One region of the Paenibacillus sp. B-A-8 genome, then DNA from elsewhere that is predicted to be linked to it. Evidence: riboswitches for the same ligand, from Rfam matches in the RefSeq annotation. Region 1 holds a riboswitch; each other region holds the start of a gene.
The links. A riboswitch is a leader RNA that binds a small molecule or an ion and turns the genes downstream of it on or off. The one in region 1 is predicted to bind cyclic di-AMP.
Positions count from the first base shown of each region.

Region 1 (6,131 bases):
TGATATAAATACGTGCCCATCGGCTTAACCAGCAAGATGAGAATGACGATTACAGCTACGATTTGCAAAATGCCCATGAATGCCCCTCCTTAAAATTTCTCCGGATGAATCAATGCGTAAACAAGATATAAAAACAGCAGTAGGGTAACAGCGATGACTAGAATCACAGCTTATCCCTCCCTGTATCCTCAACTACACCTGCGCACCAGCGCATAAATCCATAAAACAACCCGTAAATTACAGCTAACGAAGCCACCATATACAGATCCATCATATCTCCCGCACTCCTTCTTTTATCCTTGATGAGGTGATTTATCGATCAGAAAATCAGCATCTCCACTGTGGGAATAGATTACATAACTTGCACCAAGTCTTTTATAGACCAATCTAGGATTTATTGAGCTTGTGATCACAAAAATCGGCTGCGTCGTCCAGGTGCGGCACATCTGAATGTAGCGGCAGCATAACGTAAAGCTGCTCTCGAACAGATATACCCGGCCTACCGGGAACGGCGGGCGAAACCAAGTATTCTGATGGCGGGTATCTACTAGAACGACTTTCTCAATCCCCATCTCTTCAAGTAGGGACTTCTCAGGCAAGTTGTTGGTCAATCCCGCCATCTTAATGCCTCTAAATTTTAGAAGCTTAATAAAATGTTCTCCTGCCTTCGTTGGCGCACATACCAGTACATATTCATTCTGATCTGTCATCTCTTATTCTCCTCAAATGCTTTGCTTGTAAGATCAGAGCTTGATCACCCTGGTCTTGAAAGAAAAGCTACCGCTAATGATGAATATAACGACCTCTTCCTGAGGTTTTCCATAAATGCTTTGCTTAAAAAAGCACAGCAAAAAGCCACAAAGGATTCTCCTCTGTGGCTCGCTAGCGGTCACATTGCACTCATCCTCTCTCCATACGCTTACGAGGTTAGCTGTCGGATTCGGGCGGTGAGAGTCGCCCTACCTGTAGAGGATGCGAGCTCACTCGCATCCTCTACAGGATTCACCCCATAACCGGCTTCCGACTCTCACATCGTCTGCCGATTGTTGGTTCCCCCGCTTTCCTTACCGGAAATTAAGCGGATCAAATATTCGATTGTTGTTGAAACAGGAGTAATCATACCCTTATGCAGGAAGTATTGTAAAACGTGATTGATGCCAAAATAATGCAAATTAAAAACTATTTTCGCATTGGATAGCGCTTACTTGATATTCAATCTCTCTATATCTCTTGTTTACTCGAATTTGAATCAATTAGCGAAAAGCGGACGGACTCTGTGATTTTATTCACCACAGCTGGAGAAATCACCAAAAATCGCCTATATAGGAAAGGAAACGAGAAGTCGAGATTAAACGAGGAAGAAGCTCGATAACACGCAATAAATACCTATTTGGCAGGATTTTTCGTCGCAGTTGGTAGGATACGGTTCAAATTGCGCTCAAAAGAACACTTTCTGCTTTTACAGAAACACCTTGAAAAGAGTATGATTCGGATTGAATCTATTTCACGAAATACAATCAACGCTGAGTTCCTGTATTTGCAGGGAACGGGGGAACCATCGGGCCACATGGCCTACTTGGGGTGAATCCGAAGGAGACTGTTCAAGTCTCACATAGGTAGGGCGACTCTCACCGTCCGAATCCGACAGCTAACCTCGTAAGCGTAAAGAGAGAGACCCTTGATCCGCCACGCTTTGGCACAGGTGTGTATGCCTGTATTCCAAAACCGCAGCAGAGGTCCTCCTCTTGCTGCGGTTTTTGCGTTACCTGAACCTACCCGGGTAATAGCATGCTGGACGGGGTGAATGGAATGAAACACTATTATTGGGGAATTCAGCAAGGGCTGCTTGAGCCGATAAGTCTAAATTATGTTTGCTTTGGAGCGTTATGGTTCGAAGAGGATCATCACAGAACTATTGTCGGCTATGCATTTGGTCAGAACCAAATTGAATCCTTGCGCCATTTCAGCAGCCCTTCTACTTGTGAGTACTGTATGGACCGAAGAATTATATACGAAATATATAAAAGTATCAGAGAAAAGCAGCAGCTGCAGGATTGGTCCGCACACCAATGTTTTCCGTGGCTCGCCCCCTTTAAGAAACCTTGGAAGGACGTTGCTATTGGTTGGTACGTAATGAGATCCCGCAGCACCTTCCCCTTACATTTATCCATTATACGTAAACAGAAATTCCGACTATGGCTGGAGCATGCCGCAGTCTGTGAGAACGAAGCTGAAATGCTCGCCTGTATAGAGAAGGCTAACCTTACTCACCATGTTGAGCTTAAGCTTTTGGAACCCTAGGGAGGAGAAACTTGTCATGGACCAGCGAAGACTATCTCGCATTGAAGTATTCGTCTTTGATTCACCTGAGCCTATTCACTATGGAATGGAGGCTGATCCAGGCAGCCGGTATGGCATCCTGAAACTTACCTGTAAAGGGGGTAGCAGCTGGGGGGCATGTCTTATCTCAGCCAATACTAAAACCTTCGACCTTATTAAATGGAGTTCTTTTCTCAGAATGATATACCACTGCCGGCTTGAGGAAGCGATAGATAAAGTACGTACTCATGGTTCAGAGTGGGATCAGACTCAGTTTGAGCTAGTGCAAGATGCTTTACAGGATTTAAAAGCCAAGCTGCAGGGTAAATCATTGGCAGATCATATTGAGCAAGGTCGTCTGTACAGAGCTGTTGCCGGTGGAAGAGATTCCAGAGGGGGGCGGCTATACTATAAACCATCTAAGTCCGTATCCAGTATTGCGCTTCAAAAGCATAGTTATCCAGAACCTGATACCGCCGAGCTTATCAACAAATCCATTTCTTACTTTTCTATATTATAGGTTCATCCCATAACCCATTCTGAAAGGATCGTGTTTATCATGCCTGACCCCTTACCTGCCGGATCGCCCCGTAGAACTATATTTGCAGAGTGTGTTCAAAAGAATACGAATGATATCTATGCGCTCAGTTCTATGTTGTTACAACAATCAGCAGAAGCCGAGAGAGTTACTATCCGAACTTTTAAAGAGCTTCATAAAATATTCCGTCAAAAAAGCTTCGACAGCCAGCTATTCTCTATCGAAGCTTACCGCTCTTGTATCCGTCAATGCGCCGATTATTACGCACGCCGGTCTCTTCTGTCTGCCAAGGCACTGCCTTGGGAGGAACAGCTCGTAAAAGTGATGTGGTATGGCCTAAAGCTATCTTTACCTCAAATTAGCATTATCCTGCAAAAGAGTGTTCCTGTACTGAAAGATCAGCTTAGACATGTGCGGGAGCAAATGACTGCTCAAGAGGATTTGCTGCCCAGCGGTAATTTGTCCGTTGTATAGCCCTCGGAGCTCACTTTGGCCGAAAAGCTAACTAACGTAGTTGGAGGGCTGACATTCAGTATTTCAACCCTCCCGTGGGAGTTACTTTATATATAATTGAATATAATCTATGAGGGTATGACTAATGATTGGGACAAGGATATTATTATTTCGAGTATAAAGATAGACAAAATATATATGCATAACCATCAATTGAATCATATACACCCAATTAGTAATTAAATAATCCATAAAGGTCATATTAACCATACTCATTTGAAAAGGAATATGCATCAACGCAAATAATAATCCAACCACTACAATGGCAAGATATTTATTCTTAATCAAGCCTGTAATTCGAGTCTGGATATAACCTCTGAACATTAATTCTTCAGGCAGTGCAGTGAAAATGAAGAGTATTAAGAACTCTACCCACAGATTTGCTCCTTCCAATTGAATTTCTTTCTTATGTAGAATGAAGTCTAGAATAATTTGATAGGTAAAAGGAATGGCCCCAACAATACCTAGAAGAATAGATATTGCAGTATTAGAAGTAGTTAATCCAATGCTCTGCAGGTTCTCCTTCTTTGACCTCAATAAGAATAGCAATGGCGCTAATTCAAGAATGAAAATAGGACTATAGATGGCTAATTTAAATAAATGTTCATTTGAATAATAAAGCCTTGCTCGTTCTAAAAAATCGGTTTTATACATCAATAGACCAAATAAATAAATGATTAAGGCATTATAAAAAAAAAAGATCAAAGCATAATAACCAGCTTTTTCACCGCCGCTATCCGCCCTATAATTGTAGAATTCCACCTTAGTGAAATACCTCATCCTGCTCATTGAACCTCTCCCCTATATGCTTTCTCTAATAATCACGTTATTGCTCATTTAAATAAGAAGTTTTTTAAGAGACTAATCTTAGCTTATATCACCAATTCCTTTTTTGTACTTTTTTTCACTAAAATTACACAAATACCGAACTGAATTTTGCTAACGCGATCATTTTGCTTTTCACTCTTTTCGAGCATATAAAAAAGCCACGGCCTCTGCCGTGGCTTCCTTATTTCCTACTATTACGCTTTACTCTTACGTGCCTTACCGTACATCCACAATCCCGCAATCATCCCCACCATGGCAATACCAGTCAATACACCCTGAGTGAAATCCATCAAAGCGGACCCATTGGTCGAGAGCATTCTACTAACCGTAGCCAGAGATACCGAACTCATTAAAAGCATCATATTGTATTGTTCACTTTTAGTCATGATTACCACTCCTTAAAAGTTTATATGAAGCCACTTAGATCTTGTAAGCCTTCATCGCTTTTCTGATCTCTTTAATACTTGGACGTTTGCCGTACATCAATACGCCTGTGCGATAGATCTTGGCAGCCAACCATCCAAAGATGAACGTGGTAACAAGCAAGATGGCTAATGATACAATAACTTGCCAGATCGCTACTTCACCAACACCAATTCGGAGCAACATGGTCAATGGAGAGGTGAAAGGCACATAACTCGCTACCTTAACCAGCAGAGTATCCGCATTGGAGATACTAAACAGCGGAACATAGAATGCTACGAAGCCTAACATCATAATCGGCATAACCGCTTGGCCAAGATCCTCTGTACGGCTGACAATCGAACCTACAGCCGCATACATCAAGGCATAGAGGAAATAACCTAGTACATAAAGAACAATCCCATAAAGCAACAAGTTAATATTAAGCTGGCCTAAATCCAGATCTAAATCTTTCAAAATCGTTGCATTATGCGGAAGCTTAAGATTGACAACTACCGCTGCGATAATGACGCCAATCTGTAATAATCCTACTAAGAAGACACCGATAACTTTACCGAACATTTGCGCTAAAGGTGAGGCACTTGTAATCAGAATCTCCATGATCCGTGAGCTCTTCTCTGAAGTAATCTCAGCCGCGATCATATTACCGGTCATCATGATAGACATGAAGAACAGCATAAGCATGGCGTATACAATGACGTAATTAATAGCTGGAGCGGATTCCCGCGACGCATCCTTATCTCCCGCAGTCCCATCAGGGTTGAGCTGCTGAGTAGCGATCTGTACCGGTGTTGACATAGCAGCAATCTGCTCCTGCGTCAGCTTGTCGCCAACGACGAACTGGGTGTTGGCCTGCTGAAGGGCATTTTGGAGATAGATTTGTACATCGCCCTTCAATTCACCATTCTCACTATAATAAGTAACGGGTGGAAGTCCTTCACCAGTCGGTTCTGCAAAAGTAACATACCCTTCTACAGTCCCTTCATCTAAAGCTTTCTTTAGCTCCGCATCATCGGCAGAAGTATACTGCACAACTTTTGCCTGCGGCATTCCCTCAGGTGAAGTATAGGCCTTCAACAACTCTGCCGCCTGATTTCCTTCTTCCGCGATCACAGCAATTTGAGTCTCTGCGTTTGTTGTAGAATCACCCTTAAACTGATCGATGATGTACGGAAGATTCATCCCAATACTGAGCAGCAACACTAGAATTAACGTAGTAATCATGAATGATTTCGTTCTTACTTTATTTTTAAAGGTAAAGCCAATAATTGTCCCCATCTTATTCATGAGATTCACCCACCGCTCTGATAAAGATTTGATTTAACGTTGGTTCCTTAATTTCAAAATGCTCCACTTCACCCTGCGCCATCGCCTGCTGTAGGATACGTTGTGCTGCGCCGATCTCACTGATTGACAACAGATAACCTCGCTCCTGTCGCTGTACTGCTGTTACACCTGCAATTGATTCTAGACCGGTCACTTCGTTATCCGTACGCAACAATACTTGTTC
Region 1 is NZ_CP183882.1:578,982-585,112, reverse strand. It holds gene kdpA (potassium-transporting ATPase subunit KdpA) at 1-77, opposite strand, end outside; gene kdpF (K(+)-transporting ATPase subunit F) at 90-167, opposite strand; gene ACN6MV_RS02655 (hypothetical protein) at 294-710, opposite strand; cyclic di-AMP (ydaO/yuaA leader) riboswitch at 901-1,091, opposite strand; cyclic di-AMP (ydaO/yuaA leader) riboswitch at 1,512-1,677, shown strand; gene ACN6MV_RS02650 (hypothetical protein) at 1,810-2,301, shown strand; gene ACN6MV_RS02645 (hypothetical protein) at 2,318-2,839, shown strand; gene ACN6MV_RS02640 (hypothetical protein) at 2,879-3,331, shown strand; gene ACN6MV_RS02635 (CPBP family intramembrane glutamic endopeptidase) at 3,413-4,159, opposite strand; gene ACN6MV_RS02630 (hypothetical protein) at 4,393-4,584, opposite strand; gene ACN6MV_RS02625 (ABC transporter permease) at 4,619-5,908, opposite strand; gene ACN6MV_RS02620 (ABC transporter ATP-binding protein) at 5,901-6,131, opposite strand, start outside.

Region 2 (6,131 bases), 2.1 Mb from region 1:
AGCTCGCCAATGTTGGTTTTCCGCTGGACCCGCAGCTGACCGCTTCACTTAATCCAGATTTGATTATTTTGGCCAATAGTGATGAAAGAGCCTATAGAACCGTTTCCGGCATCGCCCCGACACTCACCTTTGATTCCTTTGCACCACTCGAAAGTCGAATGCGAACACTAGGCAGCTGGCTCGGTAAACAACGCGAAGCCGAAGCGTGGCTGGAGTCATTTACAATCAAAAACGCTGCCATGTGGCAGCAGCTTTACGAGACCAGTCTCCAAGCCGGAGAGACTGCCTCTGCTTTGGTCTATGACCACGGAAATCATCTGTATGCTATGGGAATGTCCGGATTCTCCACAGCACTTTATGCACCATGTGGTCTACAACCGACAGAGGAGATTCAAGCCATACTGGATGAAGAATTAGGGTTCGCTGAAGTTGATCCAGCGCGATTACCTGCTTATACTGGAGATCATATCTTCATGCTCATTCCTGAGCGTCCAGACTCACGGGCTGCTATGGAACTACTACTAGACAGTTCACTTTGGAAAAGTCTTCCGGCAGTACGTCAGGGACATGTTTATCTGCTCGACGGAAGCAAATGGAACTCTAGTGATGCGTTAACTCGGGAGAAGCTGCTAACGCTGCTACCTAAACTGCTCGGTGGAAGCCCCCCTAGTAATTGAAGGTGAATCTAGGATTCTCTTTTGACTTTTCAAAACTTCATGGGGTATACTTTACCTACGCTTAATTTCCAACTTTTACAGTTGAAAAGCGGGGGAACCAGTTAATTGGGGCGAATCATTGAGCATTAGAATGTAGGGTACCATCTTACCCGAGTCCGTCAGCTAACCTCGTCAGCAGTGGATGGGTCTGCTTTTCATGTTATTTACATAACCAGAGACCCTTGCTAAGGGTCTCTTTTTGTGTTTTTTTGGACCCTGCTGGCAGTAGATTGGCCTTTGACACTAAGGCTTCCTCTTTTCTCACACAAAGGGACAAAGGAGAGATGTAAGTGCAAAAGGTAAAGTACATCACGGATATTCACAAAATTGCTATGTTGTCTGATCTGGAAAAAGAGAACTTGAAAGAAATCACGGACAAATTTGTTTTTCGTGTGAATGACTACTATCTGTCTTTAATCAACTGGGACGATCCAGATGATCCCATTCGTAAACTGGTTATCCCTAACGAAGGTGAACTGCTGGAATATGGACGTTGGGATGCTTCGGATGAAGACACGAATTATGTGGTGCCGGGATGTCAGCACAAGTATAAAACAACAGCATTACTGATTGTATCCGAGGTCTGCGGAGCCTATTGCCGCTACTGCTTCCGTAAACGCCTGTTCCGAAATGACGTGAAAGAAGCGATGTCTGATGTCTCTCCGGGTCTGGAGTATATTGCAAACCACCCTGAGATTAACAACGTTCTTCTTACGGGCGGTGACAGTTTAATTCTCTCCACACCAAAGCTAAGATCCATTATTGAAAACTTAAGAAGCATTGAGCATGTCAAGATTATCAGATTAGGTTCGAAGATTCCCGTATTTAATCCGATGCGGATCTCTGAAGACGAAGAGCTGTTGGAGCTGATTCGTACTTACTCTACCGAAGACAAGCGAATTTATGTTATGGCGCATATCAATCATCCTCGTGAAATCACACCTGAAGCCAAAAAAGCATTTAAAGCCCTCCACAACGCTGGGGCAATTGTCGTAAATCAGACCCCCGTCCTTAAAGGCATCAATGATGATCCCGTTATATTGGGAGAATTGCTAGACCGACTCTCATGGGCTGGCGTAACACCTTACTACTTCTTCGTGAATCGTCCCGTTGCCGGAAATCGAGATTTTGTATTACCTCTTGAGCAAGTCTATCAAATTGTAGAAGAAGCCAAAGCCAGAACCTCAGGACTTGGCAAAAGAGTACGCCTATCCATGTCACACACCTCCGGAAAGATAGAAATTCTCGCCATTGATAACGGAAAAGCCTATCTTAAATATCATCAATCCAGAGATCAGGAATACGGAAAGTTCATGATTCTAGATTGCCCTAAGGATGCAGAATGGTTTGATGACCTGCCCGGAAATGAGGAATATTGGACCCCTCCTGTGAAAAAGAATGATGCTATTATTTCTGTTAATGAGTTATCAAACAAGACTGCGGATCTGATTTGTAAATAATTCAATCGATTCTTTTAATAAAAATCCTGACCAAAATACTCAGAAGACTCAAATGAAATATAAGCCCCACCATAAAGCATGCAATCATACTAAAACCACTAGCATCTTCTATAGCAAAAAACAACTTAGCAGGCCAATACGTAGGAATCCACGCACCTGCAAATTGCCATGGTGATGGAATAAAATACGCTACGATTGGCCCTGCTATAAACAAACCACCTATCTTAGATAAAGCTAAGCCTTCTACCTTATTTGCAGCAAAAGAAGCAAGAAATAAAGCAAAGCAAGGGGCTTCAATTGCTAATAATAAAAGAATGTATATATGCTCCAATTGGAAGTTAGATAAGCCTGAAACTATAAAATACACCAGTGATAGAAGTGTACAAAGTACAGATGGAAGAACTAGACGATACACCATGTACCCCTTACGCATTAATGGCGTAACCGCGTAATAAGAGATGATGTTCTCATCACGTTCATCAAGCATTAAAAGACCTGTCATCATACCGGTCAGCATGGGAAAGGTCATTACTAAAAAAATCGCAGCAAAGCTACTGTATTCATTTAAATCGAAAGCATAACCGTTTGTAAGCCACTCTGCCGCTATTGGAAATCCAAATCTTGAGACGACTAAAAGTGCTAAAGGAGCAAAGATGCCGACCATAAGCACCGGGTCCAACCCAGCATGACGGATATCGCTAAGAAAAAGCGTATGATACTTCTTCATCTCTTGACTCCTCCCTTACCTATGCGCATCATTACATGTTGCTCGAAGGACCTTTTTGCCCAGACATATATCACAACATTCCAGAGCAGTAATATCGATATGGAGTACATGTAATTGCCAAGTGACATAGCTGAGGTTTCCGAACTCAACAAGCGAAGTGTTCCTTCTGTAGGTAATAATAGAAAAACATTGGAGTTCCATATCTTAAAATAACCAAGTAACGGCAGTATGAAAGGTAGTACGAATACTTGTGAGAGTAAAATGAAACCATTAATCGTCTGGCAACGAGCCACTACTCCAATCGACAATAGCGTCATAAAGCTTGACGTTAAAATGATTCCAATAGAAAATCCTATCGGGGATTGCGGAACTCCACTCGCTGCTGCATGAATAACCCATGCGGCTAAGAGGGACAGTACAGATAATGAGCAGGCTTTTGAAAGTAAATATTCCCTAACACGAATCGGAGTAACGAATAAAGGATCAAGGATACCCTGGTCTCTTTCCAGCAGCACAATCCCACCAGCCAGAATAAGCCCCAAGGCACTCGGATCGCTAAAGGTCAATAACAGCATCGTTTGTTCCCGATAATGATTAGGAATAAGATGTAGCAATACCAGATAGAACGTACAGATAATGATGTAGATCCAATAAAACCCATGCCGCCATTGAAACCGGATATCAAAGGCAAACGCAGATCTGAATCTCATGTTAACTGCCTCCCAGTAACGTCAATGAATATTTGTTCCAAAGACGCCTCTAACGAATGAATGGTTTCTATTGGGTGCTCACGGACAAGCTTTAAGAAATATTCGTTCTCCCCTATATCAGCAAGTGGGAATTCCTCATTTCTAACTTCATTATGAAGGCGATATTCCAGCCGCACTCGCTTTTTTCCATTTAGAAGCTTAAGCTCACGAGGAGAATCAATCAACTTAATCTGACCGTCTACAATAAAAGCGACTCTATCGCAGAGTTCCTCCGCGGCCTGCATATTGTGTGTTGTTATGATGACTGTTGTCCCGGTTGCCTTCTTTTCCAGAATTAAATCCTTCATTCTCTTAGCATTAACGGGGTCCAGCCCGGAAGTGGGTTCATCCAGAAATAAAATTTGTGGGTTATTTAAGAGTGCTCTGCAGAAATTCAGTCTCATCTTCATCCCCTTCGATAGCTGGGAGACCTTCAGATTAGCCGCTTCTGTAAGATTTACTTGCTCTAAAAGAAATCCTGGTTCCGCTGTTCTCCCAGAATACAAAGACCGAAATAATTGCAAATTTTCCAGCGCAGTAAACTTCGAATAGAAATTTGGAAACTCAAAAGCTACCCCTATTTGCTCAAAATACTCCGGTCCGGTATTTCTTATTTCTTTGCCCATTACTTTAACGCTACCCAAATAATTCTTTAAGACGCCTATTAGAATTTTTTGTGTTGTGCTTTTACCTGCTCCCGAAGGACCGAGAAAGCCAAATACTTCTCCTGGAGTTATGGAAAAATTCAGTCCGCTAAGGGTTGGTTCCTTTATTTTTGGGTAGGTAAAATGAAGCTCCTTCACTTCGATCATTTCATGCTCCCCCAATCTTATTGTTCTTCAAGGAAGTCATCCCCTCAGCCAGAACCCCGATCAAAAGCTCTATCGTTGCCTGATATCGTTCATCCCCAATCTCTTCCTTATGCAGAGTCAGAAGGACTATGGAGCGAATCATACTCACGATTAATTCCGGATCGATCCCAGCCATGATTCCTTCAGCCTGCCAGGATTTAATGAAAGGGACAAAAAAGTCTTTATCCTCTGTAAAATTTTGCTCCAACAACTCATTTGGTAACTTTCTTAATAACTGCTCCATTTCGCTCTTTACGAACATCTGACGTACGATCGGACTTTCTTCCATCATGCGGAAAGATTTCAGTAAAAATAATCTGATCTCTTCCTTGCCAACAGGTACGCCAACGCTAAATGAATCGAACATTGCACTACGAATTCGTTGTTCCTCTTCAAGCAATATGTGATAGAACAATTCCTCTTTCGATCCAAAAAACATATAGAACGAACCTTGCGCAATCCCGGCAGCTTTCGTTAATTCTTCAACGCTTGTTTTCTTAATGCCATGTATTTCAAAACAGCGGCGGCCTTCTGTCAACAATTTATGTTTGATCCATTCTTTTTCTTGGTCCGTGAATTTCTTGGGCATACAAGTCAACTCGCTTTTGGTGGTTTTATGAATAATTTTATTTTATATTCACAAGATAACTCTTTAATCCATATTTTGTCAATCTATTTTTTCTGTAAGCTTCACACATTTGTCCCCAGTACGTCACTACAATAATCCCCACTCCCAAAACTAGCATGAAAAAAATCTATGCTATATAATCATGCAGTAACACGAAAAGGACTAATGGGTGGGAATGCACAAATGAAATTGGAACGATTGATCTCTATGATCTACAAGCTGTTGAACCACGAAGTTTTATCTGCTTCCAAGCTGGCTGAAGAGTTTCAAGTATCCCAGAGAACTATCTATAGAGATATCGATGTCATTTGTGCCGCCGGTATCCCGGTCGTATCGTATCAGGGAACTAAAGGCGGGTATGGCATCATGGACGGATATAAAATGGATAAAAGCCTGCTCCGTTCTTATGATGTCACTTCTCTGATTACCGTGCTGAACAGCCTTTCTTCCGTGTTCGAAGACGAGCATGCACAAGGAACCATTGAACGGTTGCAAACGATTGGAACGGAACAACAGACTTCTAGTCTAGCTGTGGACTTTGAGACCCGCCGTATGGATCCCGACGCACTTTCTCTTTTACGTACGGCTATTACGGAACGAATGATCGTCCGTTTTGATTACATCAATCTAAAAAATGAACGCACAACCCGTGATTTAGAACCAGTAAAGCTTCATTTTAAATATAGCAACTGGTACATCTATGGTTATTGCCGAGCACGTCAGGAATATCGAGAGTTCCGGTTATCCCGAATGATGAATTTAATTCTGACTCAAGATACCTTTCAATCACAACATGAGGTACCCGTCGAGGCGGATTGTTCAAACAGGATAGATCAGATTGAGGAAGTGGTAATCCGGGTGCGACCCGAGGCTTTGGCAGAAGCGCTGGATCAGTTTCACCAAATGGATAAGGAATTCCATACCGATGAAAGTATGACGATGCGCATTCCAGTGTATAGACCATTGGAAGCCCGCTGGCTTTGGTCAATTCTCCTAAGCT
Region 2 is NZ_CP183882.1:2,631,094-2,637,224, reverse strand. It holds gene ACN6MV_RS11285 (helix-turn-helix domain-containing protein) at 1-677, shown strand, start outside; cyclic di-AMP (ydaO/yuaA leader) riboswitch at 726-867, shown strand; gene ACN6MV_RS11280 (KamA family radical SAM protein) at 1,007-2,176, shown strand; gene ACN6MV_RS11275 (hypothetical protein) at 2,178-2,903, opposite strand; gene ACN6MV_RS11270 (ABC transporter permease) at 2,900-3,613, opposite strand; gene ACN6MV_RS11265 (ABC transporter ATP-binding protein) at 3,610-4,464, opposite strand; gene ACN6MV_RS11260 (TetR/AcrR family transcriptional regulator) at 4,466-5,092, opposite strand; gene ACN6MV_RS11255 (YafY family protein) at 5,315-6,131, shown strand, end outside.
Region 2: linked by a shared signal. The riboswitch ahead of ACN6MV_RS11280 (KamA family radical SAM protein) and the one ahead of ACN6MV_RS02650 (hypothetical protein) in region 1 are both predicted to bind cyclic di-AMP.

Region 3 (6,131 bases), 470 kb from region 1:
AACCTTAATCGCTTCTGAGACGGTAACCTGGACACACCCCGGTGTAAAACCTGTAAGTGATCTATATTTTCATATGTACCCAAATGCTTTTGCCTCACCAGATACTACTTTTATGAAGGAATCCGGAGGAACGCTCAGGGGTGACACCATGCCAGAGAACGGCTTCGGAAGTATGACTCTAACCGATCTGCGCACGACAGAAGGAACATCGCTAATGCAACGAGTACAATTTGTACAACCCGACGATGGTAACGTCAACGATAAGACACTCCTAAAGGTGCATCTCCCACAACCGGTTAATGGAGGAGAAAGTGTCACACTTAAACTAAAGTACGAGGTCCAGCTTCCCAAAATATTTGCCCGTATGGGTACATCAGGGAATTTCGTGATGGCTGGGCAATGGTTCCCTAAGCTTAGTGTATACGAGCCTATGGGCACACGCGGGGTTAAGGAAGAAGGCTGGGATTTACATCAATATCACGGCACCTCTGAATTTTACAGCGATTTTGGCATCTTTAATGTAACGATTGCAGTTCCTTCTAACTATACGGTAGCTGCGACCGGATTTCCTGTAAAGAATGCCAAACTGAAACAAGATCAAAAAATATATCAATTCTACGCTGATGATGTCCATGACTTCGCTTGGGCGGCTTCCCCTGATTTCACAGTAGCTGAAGAAGCCTTCTCTACACCAGAAGTACCTGGTGTACGGATCAAGGTCTATCTCGATCCATTGCACAAAGACTTAAAGGAACGATACCTTCAGGCCGCTAAGGCTGCCCTGACCTACTTCAGTAAATGGTATGGTCCTTATCCCTACTCCACTCTGTCTATTATCGTTCCACCTAAGGAGGGCAATGGTGCAGGAGGAATGGAGTATCCTACGCTCATTACAGCCTTTGGAGCCACGGACTCTTCACCTGATACTTCACTTGAGAGAACCGTCGTTCATGAAATTGGCCATCAATACTTCTACGGTATGGTCGCCAGCAATGAATTCGAAGAGGCTTGGTTAGACGAAAGCTTCACTTCTTACGCTGAAGACAAACTCATGGAGCAGGAATATGGTGTCAAAGCTAATCTCCCTCTGCAATCTAGCCTGGTGACCAAATCAGAGCCGCTGAACTTAGAGACATGGAAATATGACGGGGCAGAATCGTATAGCCGAAATGTATATATTCGCGGAAAGCTAGTACTTAAGGATATTGAACGCCAAGTAGGCGCTAAAGCAATGAACAGTATCATGTCTACTTACGCACGTAAATTCCGTTTCCAGCATCCCACTACATCTGATTTTCAAAAAGTCGTTGAGAAGGTAACCAAAAAATCGTGGCAGCCTTATTTCGAGGATTATGTTTATGGTGGCGGTGCTCCTGATTTCTCAGTAGATACGATTACGATTAAAAAGAATGGCAGCAGCGAGGCTCAGAGCTACGAATCCATAGTGAAAATTACAAACAAAGGGAGTCATTACGTTGACGTTCCCATTAAATTCACATTCGCTGACGGTTCTGCGGCAGAGCGGGTCTGGAACGGTGAAGGAGCAGAGACTACGTTTCAGCTGTTAAGCGATAAACTTCTCCTCTCTGCTGAGATTGATCCAGAGCATACCGTTCTTTTAGAAAACAAACATCTTAATAACTTCAGACTGGCGGAAATAGAGCCCAAAACACTCTCCCGCTGGACGTTAAGTGTAACTAAATTAGTTGAAACCGTGCTCGGAACTCTTGTCTGGTGAGGTGAATGATTGTGAGAACATCGATAACCCGCGGCTGGCAAAGCATGAAGGAGCAATTTTATATTCTGATTCTGCTCTTCATCTATCGACTGCTCTGGGGCTACTTTATGTACGGCTTCATCCGGTCTGCTATCGTTCCAATTCTACTGCGCTACCCAGATAAAGACGCTGGAGGCAGTGGAATGGGTAGACTACTCTATTATGTCGAAGGGCAGTTCAGCTTGAACACAGATCCTGAGATACGTAATTGGTTATGGATGTTCCTAGGGCTTGTTCTCTTACGACTGCTGCTCTCCCCCTTCATAAGAGCAGGATTACTGCATGAACTCCATCAAGAGAGAAAAGGAGAGCGAGGCCTGTTCTTTTTTCCCGGCATGAAGCTTTATGGATTTCCAGTGTTTATCTTTAGTTTAATCGAATGGGTGCTGGCTCTATTGCCGTTATACTGGCTCGCTCCAAAAATGTACGGGCTGTTCTTATCTTCCTTTCTGAACTCCTCTTTGTTACTTCATCTAGTTCCATACGTATTGGCATGGCTTATATACATCTTTATCGTTCGTCTGTTCCTTCTATATATGCAGTTTGGTTATACCAGCGGTACGGGGATGTTCTCCTCCCTATTCATCTGTATAAAGTCACTGATTCCTGCACTAGGCATTTCAATCATACTTGGTGCAGCGGGCCTTATCCTTCTGCTGGTGTGCGGACTATCCGGTATCTTCTGTCCTGGCCTGCCGGCACTTCTTATTCGTCAACTCTCATCACTGCCCTCGACACTTTTCAAAATGTGGGGAATTTCCGCTCAATATCATCTATGGCGCAGTAAAGCATTTCCACAATAATTTATGGCATTACAACACATAATATAAGAGTCCCGGTTCCTAAATCAGGAGCCGGGACTCTTTCGCGTTACAGACAAATTATGGCGATTTGCAAATTCGTAAAGACTTTGTTACAATAAGTCCTGTTCCATTAGTAACAAGTTTGTAATCATTTGAAACGATTTCTACATAACTTCATGTATTCATCGTAGTCTTGTCGATAAGTCACTATCTGGTGCATAAAACGCCGAATTCCTTGCACCGGGAAGTGGGGGAACCATATTTTGGGTGAATTGATCTCGCTTTGCAGTGATCATAGGGGAACCTTCTACCGAATCCTTAAGCTAACCTCACAGGCATTGGAAGGGGTACAATTTTTTTGAAGAATTTAAGAAAAGCATGCGTCGCTGCGGCGCTGGGACTTGTGATGGCGTTCTCTATTGGTGGAGGAAGTGCCTTTGCAGATTCTAAGATGGATAGTGTTATTTCAAAGACAATTGGAGTTGCCTATAAAACCGGAGGCACTAGCACTGCCGGGTTTGACTGTTCTGGATTCACTACGTATGTATTCAAGAAGGTGGGTCTTTCTTTGCCCCGCACTTCAAAAGCTCAATATAATGTTGGAACTCCTGTAGCCAAAAGCAAATTGCGTTCAGGTGACCTAGTTTTCTTTAACACATTGGGCAACGGCGTATCCCATGTCGGCATTTATGTTGGAAACGGAAAATTCGCACAATCATCATCTTCATATGGCGTGACCATCACTTCACTTAGCCAGTCCTACTGGGCCAATCGCTACGTTGGCGCTAAAAGAGTAATGAGTACTTCCTCATATCAAGCTGTAGCCTACGATTAATACTTCCCCACAACTATAACCTCACAATTACAACTATATAGACCTGGATTTGATTATCACCTTAATCGAATCCAGGTTTTCTTTTGCCTTATTATAATCTTTACACCTCTAGAACAGACTTTAAACACTTTTATTTGATAAAAATTTCAATAAATATAAAAATAAGTTTAATATTATCGCTTACATATGCATTTTGTCTTTAAATATATGAATTTTTCTGCATGATTAGGTTAAAAACGATTGCCAAGCGGCACTCTGTTTGTTACAATAACTGCAGTAAGATTTTAGTAACATTTTTGTAATCATTAAGTTGTTATTTACAAAGGTTTTGTCATGTATTGATTACAAGCTATTCCTAATCAACAGTCTGAGCCGAGTTTCCTAACTATTAGGGAAACGGGGGAACCAACTTTGGGTGAATTGACCTCCATTTTTAGAGGGGTCATAGGGGACCTTCAACCGAACCCTTAAGCTAACCTCGTAGGCATCTGGAAGGGGTATAAACTTTTGAAGAAGAAGTTAGCAGCAGCTGTACTCAGCTTTTCCATTATCTTCACCATCGGAGCAGGAAGCGCTTTCGCGGATTCCAAAATGGATAAAGTGATCGACAAGACCATCGGAACTAAATACGTATCCGGCGGGATCTCCACAAATGGATTTGATTGCTCCGGATTTACAATGTATGTTTTTGATAAAATCGGTATCAACCTACCACACCAATCAGGTTCCCAGTATCAAATGGGTACTGCTATCTCCCGAGATGATTTAAGATCAGGAGATCTTGTATTCTTCAATACAAGTGGTAAGGGTGTTTCCCACGTCGGCATTTATGTCGGTGAAGGCAAGTTTGCACACGCATCTTCCTCACGCGGTGTAACGATTAGCTCCCTGAGTGATAGCTACTACGTAAAACGCTATATCGGTGCTAAACGGATTATGAGCACTGATGCTTATCATTCTGTTGCTTCTGAGACAGAAGATAATGATGATGTTCAATAAGTAGAACGTACATAGGCTCTTTTCCAAGATGTTAATTCTTGGGGAAGAGCTTGTTTTTTTGTCTTATTTAATATTTACCCCTCTCAAAATTTGTAAAACAGTATTCCTTATAAATTTTCTGAGTTGATGACCCCTCTTTTTGTATATAATTAGTTACAAGTATAGACGCCTTCGGCACTCGTAAGGACGGCAAGCGTTATAACCCTCGTGAAAGGAGGTCTTTGACCTTATGATAAATCCTTCGGTTACTTTTCATGTAACTCCTATGGAGACTAGTCACGCGGAAGAGATATGCAATTGGAATTACACCCCCCCTTATAATATTTACGGCTGGATGCCGTGGGAACAAATGCAGGCTCTAGGCATCGAGTTCGGTGATCCTCAGCTACGGAATGAGCAATATGTCTCCATATTAAATGGGCAAGAAGCTTTGTGTGGATTCGCGCAGTTGTTCCCGATGGAAGGTGTTGTACGTTTGGGGATTGGCATGCAACCTGATCTGTGCGGCAAAGGGCTAGGGAAATTATTCATGGATGCAATCGTGCAAGAAGCCTTGCTTCGTTATCCTGAGCGTGAGATTGATCTAGAGGTATTGACCTGGAACCAGCGTGCGATCCGAACTTACCAAAAGTGTGGATTTACGATTACAGATACGTATGAGCGCCTAACCCCATCAGGAAACAAACCTTTTTATTGCATGGTCTATGAGAAATGATATTAAAATCCATATTTTTCAATCAATTGATGGTATTATCGTTCATTTTTTTGTCACAAACCCTATGATAACGCTTCACCTTGAGCTATAATGTAGGGAGCAGCTTACATAGAAGGGACGAACTGGGATGCAGAAATGGATCATGAGCGGTTTGTTTTTTGCCGCCTGTGCCTTTGCGGTAGTACTTATGTTTACACTTCCAGGTAAAGAAGAGGTAGCTGAACAGAATAAACCCACAATGCCGGTAGTTCAGTTGGATGCGGCAAAGGCAGAAGCAACCGTGAAAGCCAGCTGTATCACCTGTCACGGCGATCAGCTTCAAGGTGGAGTTGGCCCTAGTCTTCAAAATGAAGGCGGTCAGCATGATGCTGAAGAAATCTACAGCATCGTCACTAAGGGACGCGGTCAAATGCCTTCCTTTAAAGAAAAGCTAGCCCCTGAGGAGATCGCAAACGTCGCCCTCTGGCTCTCAGAGAAAAAGTAACAGTAACTACTACCTAAGCAACTAAAAACGCCCGTGCCAGAAGATAGTTCACTATCTGCGCACGGGCGTTTATTTATGAGTTTGGGTGACACTAACGATTTTTCTCAAAGGCTTCATTAAATTCATGTGCCTCTCGAATATCTAGAGCTGTAATACCGTCTTCCTCATTTGATTTCAGTCGTAAAGTCACTGTCTTATAATCAATCGTAATATGTGGATGGTGATCAAAGGCTTCTGAAATGGTGGCTACTTCATCAACGAAAGCAATACCCTTCATATATTGGCTGAACATATATTTTCGCACCATGGTATTCTCTTCGAGCTTCCAACCTTCCAGCTTGCTGATCTGCTCACGCAGTTCTTCTTCCGTAAATAACAATTCGTTTCCTCCCTTACTAAAAATTGCAGTAAAATCCGCAGGCCCTTTACTCGTCTTATTCGCTAAACAAAACATCCCTTAGCTTCTGAGGTCCAAGGGATGTGCCAGGATAAAGGCAATATTTTCGATTAAATGTATT
Region 3 is NZ_CP183882.1:111,684-117,814, reverse strand. It holds gene ACN6MV_RS00555 (M1 family metallopeptidase) at 1-1,738, shown strand, start outside; gene ACN6MV_RS00550 (hypothetical protein) at 1,750-2,580, shown strand; cyclic di-AMP (ydaO/yuaA leader) riboswitch at 2,795-2,933, shown strand; gene ACN6MV_RS00545 (C40 family peptidase) at 2,987-3,415, shown strand; cyclic di-AMP (ydaO/yuaA leader) riboswitch at 3,776-3,917, shown strand; gene ACN6MV_RS00540 (C40 family peptidase) at 3,923-4,414, shown strand; gene ACN6MV_RS00535 (GNAT family N-acetyltransferase) at 4,644-5,129, shown strand; gene ACN6MV_RS00530 (c-type cytochrome) at 5,257-5,613, shown strand; gene ACN6MV_RS00525 (4a-hydroxytetrahydrobiopterin dehydratase) at 5,705-5,992, opposite strand.
Region 3: linked by a shared signal. The riboswitch ahead of ACN6MV_RS00545 (C40 family peptidase) and the one ahead of ACN6MV_RS02650 (hypothetical protein) in region 1 are both predicted to bind cyclic di-AMP.

Region 4 (6,131 bases), 540 kb from region 1:
GATCGTATCTGCTTCTACAGCGCGTTTAACAGCGACGGTATCACTCTTACCTTCAACGACAATTAATTCCTTAATCATATCTATTGACTCCTTCCAAAAAAAGCAAAAAAGAAGAGGTTTCGCTCCTCTTCTTTTGGTTAAAGAATTTATAAGTGATGAGCGGTTGCTCTGCGATCAACGAAATGATCATCTGGCGTTCCTTAACGGTTATCATCACTATAGCTTATCAAAGAATAATTTGCAAAAGCTTCCGAACTAATTTAACTCCGGCTTCACAGGTCCAATCACATAAACGGTACGTGATTTACGACCGAAATTACGCACATGGCTCAGTGAATCGTAATAGACGTCTACTTTATTGCCTTTAATGGCACCGCCAGTATCTTCAGCTCGGCGGAATCCAAGCCCCTCAATATATACCCACCAGCCAATAGGGATTACATTCGGGTCTACTGCAATTGTACGACCTTCCGTTACGCGTGTTCCGGAGGCAGTTTTGGTACCTATACCTGGCTCTTCTGATGAATAAGCTGTCATGGAGACGTTCTTAATCATCTTCTTGTACTCAAAGTCTACGCCAGCCTTGCTTGTGACGTTATTAGTCTTGGCGCTAACCTTAGCCGTTTTGGAAGTAGTGTTTGAATTGGAAGTTGTTGTAGTCTTAGCTACAGCCGGCTTAGGAAGTGGTTTGGTACCAACGGCAATAACTTTATCTTTCGTTACCGTTTGTACTTCCTTACCAATCATGCGCATAGAGGCCAGTTCTCCGTCTTGGTAGATCTTTTCAATATGCTGAATCATGACGCCTGGTTTGCCTGCCTGTGCCACTCTAACTGTTCCCACAGTAAGGGAGGGGTCTGCTGTCTTGATGACTCTGAAGGGTAAGTTAGTTGTCCGCTGTACAGTCTGTTTGTTGATGCGAACAATCTTAATCTCCATGTTGGCAGAAATGGCGGTGTCTAACGAAGGGAAAATCTTATCATGACCTTCTAGGGTGATGCCCATTTTGTCAATTGCTTTACCGATTGTATCCTCGGTTGTATATAACGTTTTTGTTGCTCCGTCCGCAGTAAGGCTAATTTTCTGCGCACGATTGATAACGACACGGTCACCGTCTTTTATTTCATCACTCAGTCCTAAAGATAGTTCATCATGCGGCTGCAGCGAAATTTGCTCTTTCTCCAGCACATCACCAAGAAGCGCTTCTCGCGTTTCAAGCGTCTGTGTCTGCCCGTCTATTACTAAAAATAATTGTTTGTTACTTTGACCGTGTACGTACAGCAGAATAAGTAGCGCGATAGCGACTGAAATCACGCCTGCAAGTAAAAGTACGCGAGTATTTACTTGCTCCCACCGTAGTGCGAAAGACCTGCTGGATGACTGCGAATCATGGGATACTTCTGGTTGGAATACGCCCATTCTCTCCATCCTCCTTACATAGCCCCGTCGTCAATTGTATATCATGAGGACTGAATTCCTTTGACGAAACTATTTGAGATTGTCACAGGACACGCACTTAATAACTTAGCGTCTCCTGCTCATGGATCGCCTGCTCGGCACAGCTACTCCCACCCCTGTTATATAACAGTATGTGGGCAACATTCTATTTATTCAAAAATAAAAAAGCCTAAAAAGAGTTCAATTGAGGACTCTTTCGTGGCTTCTCCAAATTCAGAATAGAGAATGCTTGTGCACGAGGTTGCCTCTCTTACTTGCGCTTACGGGGTTAGCTGTCGGGTTCGGACGAAAGAGAGACGCCCTATTTCAGGTCACCCGCTCATGGCGGTTGCCCTTAAATTCACCCCAAAGACCACGTGAAGAAATCAAATACTGTCCTGTGGCACGTCGAAGCCGTATTCAAAATACAGGCATGCGACAGGTCAATATTGGTTCCCCCGTTCTCCATACGGAGACTCAGCGAGACGATCCATGAATCAGTGGCTGTCACTATAACACAGCTCACATCACTGAAAAGATGATATCCTGTTTTGATGCATGTTGTAAAGGACGATTCAACCACGTTTAAGCAAAAATTTGGTTAAAATATTGTAATATTCAGCCGTTTTTATATTAAAAAAGTTTAATATATCGGCCATTCTCTATTTTTCGCCTGTTTTACTCCCGTTTTCACTCAATCCCAAATCGTTCCAGTGCGTTCGCATACGTTATTTTAGCCAATTCTTCCCATGTTAGCCCTTTAATTTCAGCTGCCGCCTCTGCTACCAACTTCACATGAGCACTCTCATTTCGCTTCCCGCGGAAGGGATGAGGAGTCAAATATGGAGCATCCGTTTCGATCAATAATCGGTCTAACGGGGTCTGCGCAAGCACTTCTTTTGGCACTCGTGCATTTTTGAACGTAATGGGTCCTCCAAACGATAAATGAAAACCAAGATTCAAGCACATTTTTGCTGTTTCCCAGCTTCCTGAGAATGAGTGCATTACGCCTCCAACCTCATTTGCCTTTTCTTCCCGCAAAATCCGTACAACATCTTCATGGGCATCACGGTCATGAATACAAATCGGCATCTTTAGTTCACGGGCTAGTCCGATTTGCTTGCGAAAAACCTCATGTTGCACATCCTTGGGAGAGGTATCCCAGTAATAATCCAGTCCAATTTCCCCAATAGCCACCACTTTTTTATGACTGCACAGAGAAGCGATCCAATCGAGATCTCCTTCTTTCATATCTATCGCATCCTGTGGATGCCAGCCCACTGCAGCATAAATATAATCATAAGATTCTGCCAGCTTCATCGTAGAGGGAATCGTCTCCCGATTAAATCCGATATTAATCATCTTACTAACGCCAGCCTCTACAGCACGAGCGATAACTTCTTCGCGATCCTCGTCGAATTGAGGTGCATCCAGATGCGTATGTGTGTCAAACAGAAACATTTTTGCCGTCACTCCTTGTTGTTTTTTAACATAAGACAGTGTGAATTTCACGCCATCTATTGTATCGTCTATTTCTACGAGAAGCAGTTATTGATTTCAAAAGACGAAAACATCGTTTCTTCTTGTCAAAAATCCCATATTTTCTTGTATTATTTTGCAAAAATCACTGCTATTGAAGATGGCAATCGTGTAAGCGCTTGTCTCAACTTATCTTGAGGAAAATACAAATGATACCTGCCACGATGAATGCCGCTAATAGAGCGTACAATATCCGACACCTCTGAAATTTCCCTCAGCTGATCATGTCGATCAAGCAGCAAGATTTGCTTATTGTCAAAGGCTTCTCCCGGACGGAACACATCATAGGGTAAATCTGTCGGAAAATCAATCTCCAAGTCATATTCCGGGTGAAGTCCCGCTGCCGCAAAACTGCTGCGAATTTCAGTAATCATATCTGTATCAAGATTCTCCATCTCAACATATTTATACAGTTTACGATGAATAAAACGGGTACACAAGTCGCTTAATAGCTCATCTTTTTCAAGCGTCCACTGCATAAAAGCCGTCTGTACCAGCGCCTCATCTAACATTAAATATTGCTTCACTGTCACCTCTCCACGGAACAAATCCTCCAGCGGATTAATCATAAAACTAAAATGGTACCCCTCTTGGAAAAGCTCCTTAGCTCTACGGAAAATTTGTCGCAAAATAATCTCAGAGCTGCGTGTCACCGGATGAAAATATACTTGCCAGTACATTTGATAACGCGACATTAAATAATCCTCAATCGCATGCATTCCCGATTCTTTTACCACAACCCGACCATTATAAGGACGCAGCATTCTCAAAATCCGATCAATATCGATCGTTCCATAGTTTACACCTGTATAGTACGCATCACGCAACAAATAATCCATGCGATCAGCATCTAGCGGACTGGAAACCAGATTAACAACGATTTCATGCTCATAAGTTTTGGAGATCACTGAAGCTACTTTACGAGGAAAATCCTCCTCCACATCACGCAAGATTTCAGTTATTTCTGTGTCCTCCAGAATAATACGACAAGTCCAATCCTCATGGTTCATTTCAAAAGCTTCTTCTATAGAATGAGAAAATGGACCATGCCCCAGATCATGAAGCAAAGCCGCACACAAGGTTAGCAGACTTTCTTCAGGAATCCAATCCTTATACCCGCTTCGTTCAAATTGCGAAATGATTCTACGTGTAATTTCGTATACCCCAAGGGAATGAGAAAACCGACTATGCTCTGCACCATGAAAAGTCAGATACGAGGTACCCAGCTGGCGGATTCGGCGTAGACGCTGAAACTCCTTTGTATTTATTAGTCGCCAAATAATAGTATCCTGCACGTGGATATAGTTGTGAACCGGATCTTTGAAAACCTTTTCTTCTGTAAGCGGCTGCTTCATGAGATCAACTCCTTTTTTAAATTTAATATGATTTTAACCAATTTAAGTATATAATAAGTAATTATGTCGTACTTTGTCGAATGATGACGATTTTAGTCTTGGTAAATCGACAAAGTTTATTTTTACACTTTTTTTAGAATTCGTGATTATGATAGGCAATTCAAAGTTTTTGTGAAAAAGTTCTTAATTAGCATATGAAAAAAGGTTGACTGTTTTGGGAATCGTTGGTATTATGAATATCATAAAACAGTGAACAATGTCGAATAATGGCGTTTTTGGGACATTGAGAGGAGTAACGATTGTTATGATGAAATCAACAGGAATTGTAAGAAAAGTAGACGAACTTGGTCGGGTAGTTATTCCCATTGAATTGCGCCGTACTCTTGGTATTGGTGAAAAAGACGCACTTGAAATTTACGTTGATGGTGAGCGCATTATGCTTAAGAAATATGAGCCTGCCTGCATTTTCTGTGGCAACGCTGAGAACGTAACTTACTTTAAAGGAAAAATAGTTTGTCATGAATGCATTTCTACTATTCCTACCCCTGTGACAAACTAAAATAAATAGTATATAATAGAACTAATCAAATTGTTAATTCTAACCTTTTCATATCTCCTTGACCTCCCGTGACCGCGGGAGGTATTTTTTTTCTGCTTTTACTTCAGTTTCCCGCCTCAAAAGGGTGTCTAAAAGGACTTATTCCCCTCTTTGTACAAAGTACATTAACCTACATGTAAATCTCTTAAGCACAATTAAACTTTGTATTCTTAGCCTCTCAGCATAAGAACCGGTCTATAACACTTACTGCTCAGCTTTATCAAGAAGCGCGTTATAAATATCCCGCTTTGCAACACCACGATCAGAAGCTGCTTTTTTCATAGCTTCTTTACGTGGTAAATCTGCCGCTTCGTAATGTGCAACATGCTCCTCAATACTTAACTGGCGCCACCAAGCCGATTCTGCCAATTCGGCATCTTCCTTACTCTCACCTTCAACAACGATTACATACTCGCCAAGCGGTGGATGTTCAGCAAGCCAATCCGCACATTCCTCAATCGTCCCACGTAAAAACTCTTCATATCTCTTCGTCAATTCACGAGCCAGTACAATTCGTCGATTGCCGAATGCTTCTTGGAGATGAGCCAGCGTCTTCACCACTCGATGTGGAGACTCATAGAACAGTATGGTCCCTTGTGCCGAACGAAGAGGACTTAATACCGCACGGATATCTTTACGTTCACGTGGTAAGAAACCGATAAAAGTGAACGTAGTCGTAGGCAAACCAGAAGCAATTAAAGCTGACAAAGCTGCGTTAGCTCCAGGTATAGGAATCACTGGTATACCGTGACTTATGGCAAGGGCTACAAGGTCTGCACCAGGATCAGAAATGGCTGGTAATCCGGCATCGCTGACGAGAGCCAAATTTTTTCCTTCTATTATATAGCGGATAAGTTCAGGTCCACTGGCAGCCTTATTATGCTCATGGTAACTGAACAGCATAGAAGGTGTAATTTCAAAATGGCTTAACAATTTTCGAGTTTGTCTTGTATCCTCAGCAGCTATAATATCGCATTCCTGCAATGTGCGAACAGCGCGATAGGTCATATCCTCTAAATTACCGATGGGTGTTGCCACCAAAAAGAGTGAACCTGTTGATTCCTGCTTATGTGTATTGTTATTGTTTTGGAAACTGCTTTGGCATGATATCGTCATGATTTACCCTCTTTAGCACCGTAGTAGATGTCCATAATTTCTGGACAGTATTGATTGTCCTCATTATATACAATGAGTGGTGGCTG
Region 4 is NZ_CP183882.1:37,876-44,006, reverse strand. It holds gene rnmV (ribonuclease M5) at 1-78, opposite strand, end outside; gene ACN6MV_RS00190 (ubiquitin-like domain-containing protein) at 256-1,419, opposite strand; cyclic di-AMP (ydaO/yuaA leader) riboswitch at 1,701-1,930, opposite strand; gene ACN6MV_RS00185 (TatD family hydrolase) at 2,128-2,898, opposite strand; gene ACN6MV_RS00180 (HD domain-containing protein) at 3,048-4,331, opposite strand; gene ACN6MV_RS00175 (AbrB/MazE/SpoVT family DNA-binding domain-containing protein) at 4,636-4,890, shown strand; gene rsmI (16S rRNA (cytidine(1402)-2'-O)-methyltransferase) at 5,134-6,045, opposite strand; gene ACN6MV_RS00165 (tRNA1(Val) (adenine(37)-N6)-methyltransferase) at 6,042-6,131, opposite strand, start outside.
Region 4: linked by a shared signal. The riboswitch ahead of ACN6MV_RS00190 (ubiquitin-like domain-containing protein) and the one ahead of ACN6MV_RS02650 (hypothetical protein) in region 1 are both predicted to bind cyclic di-AMP.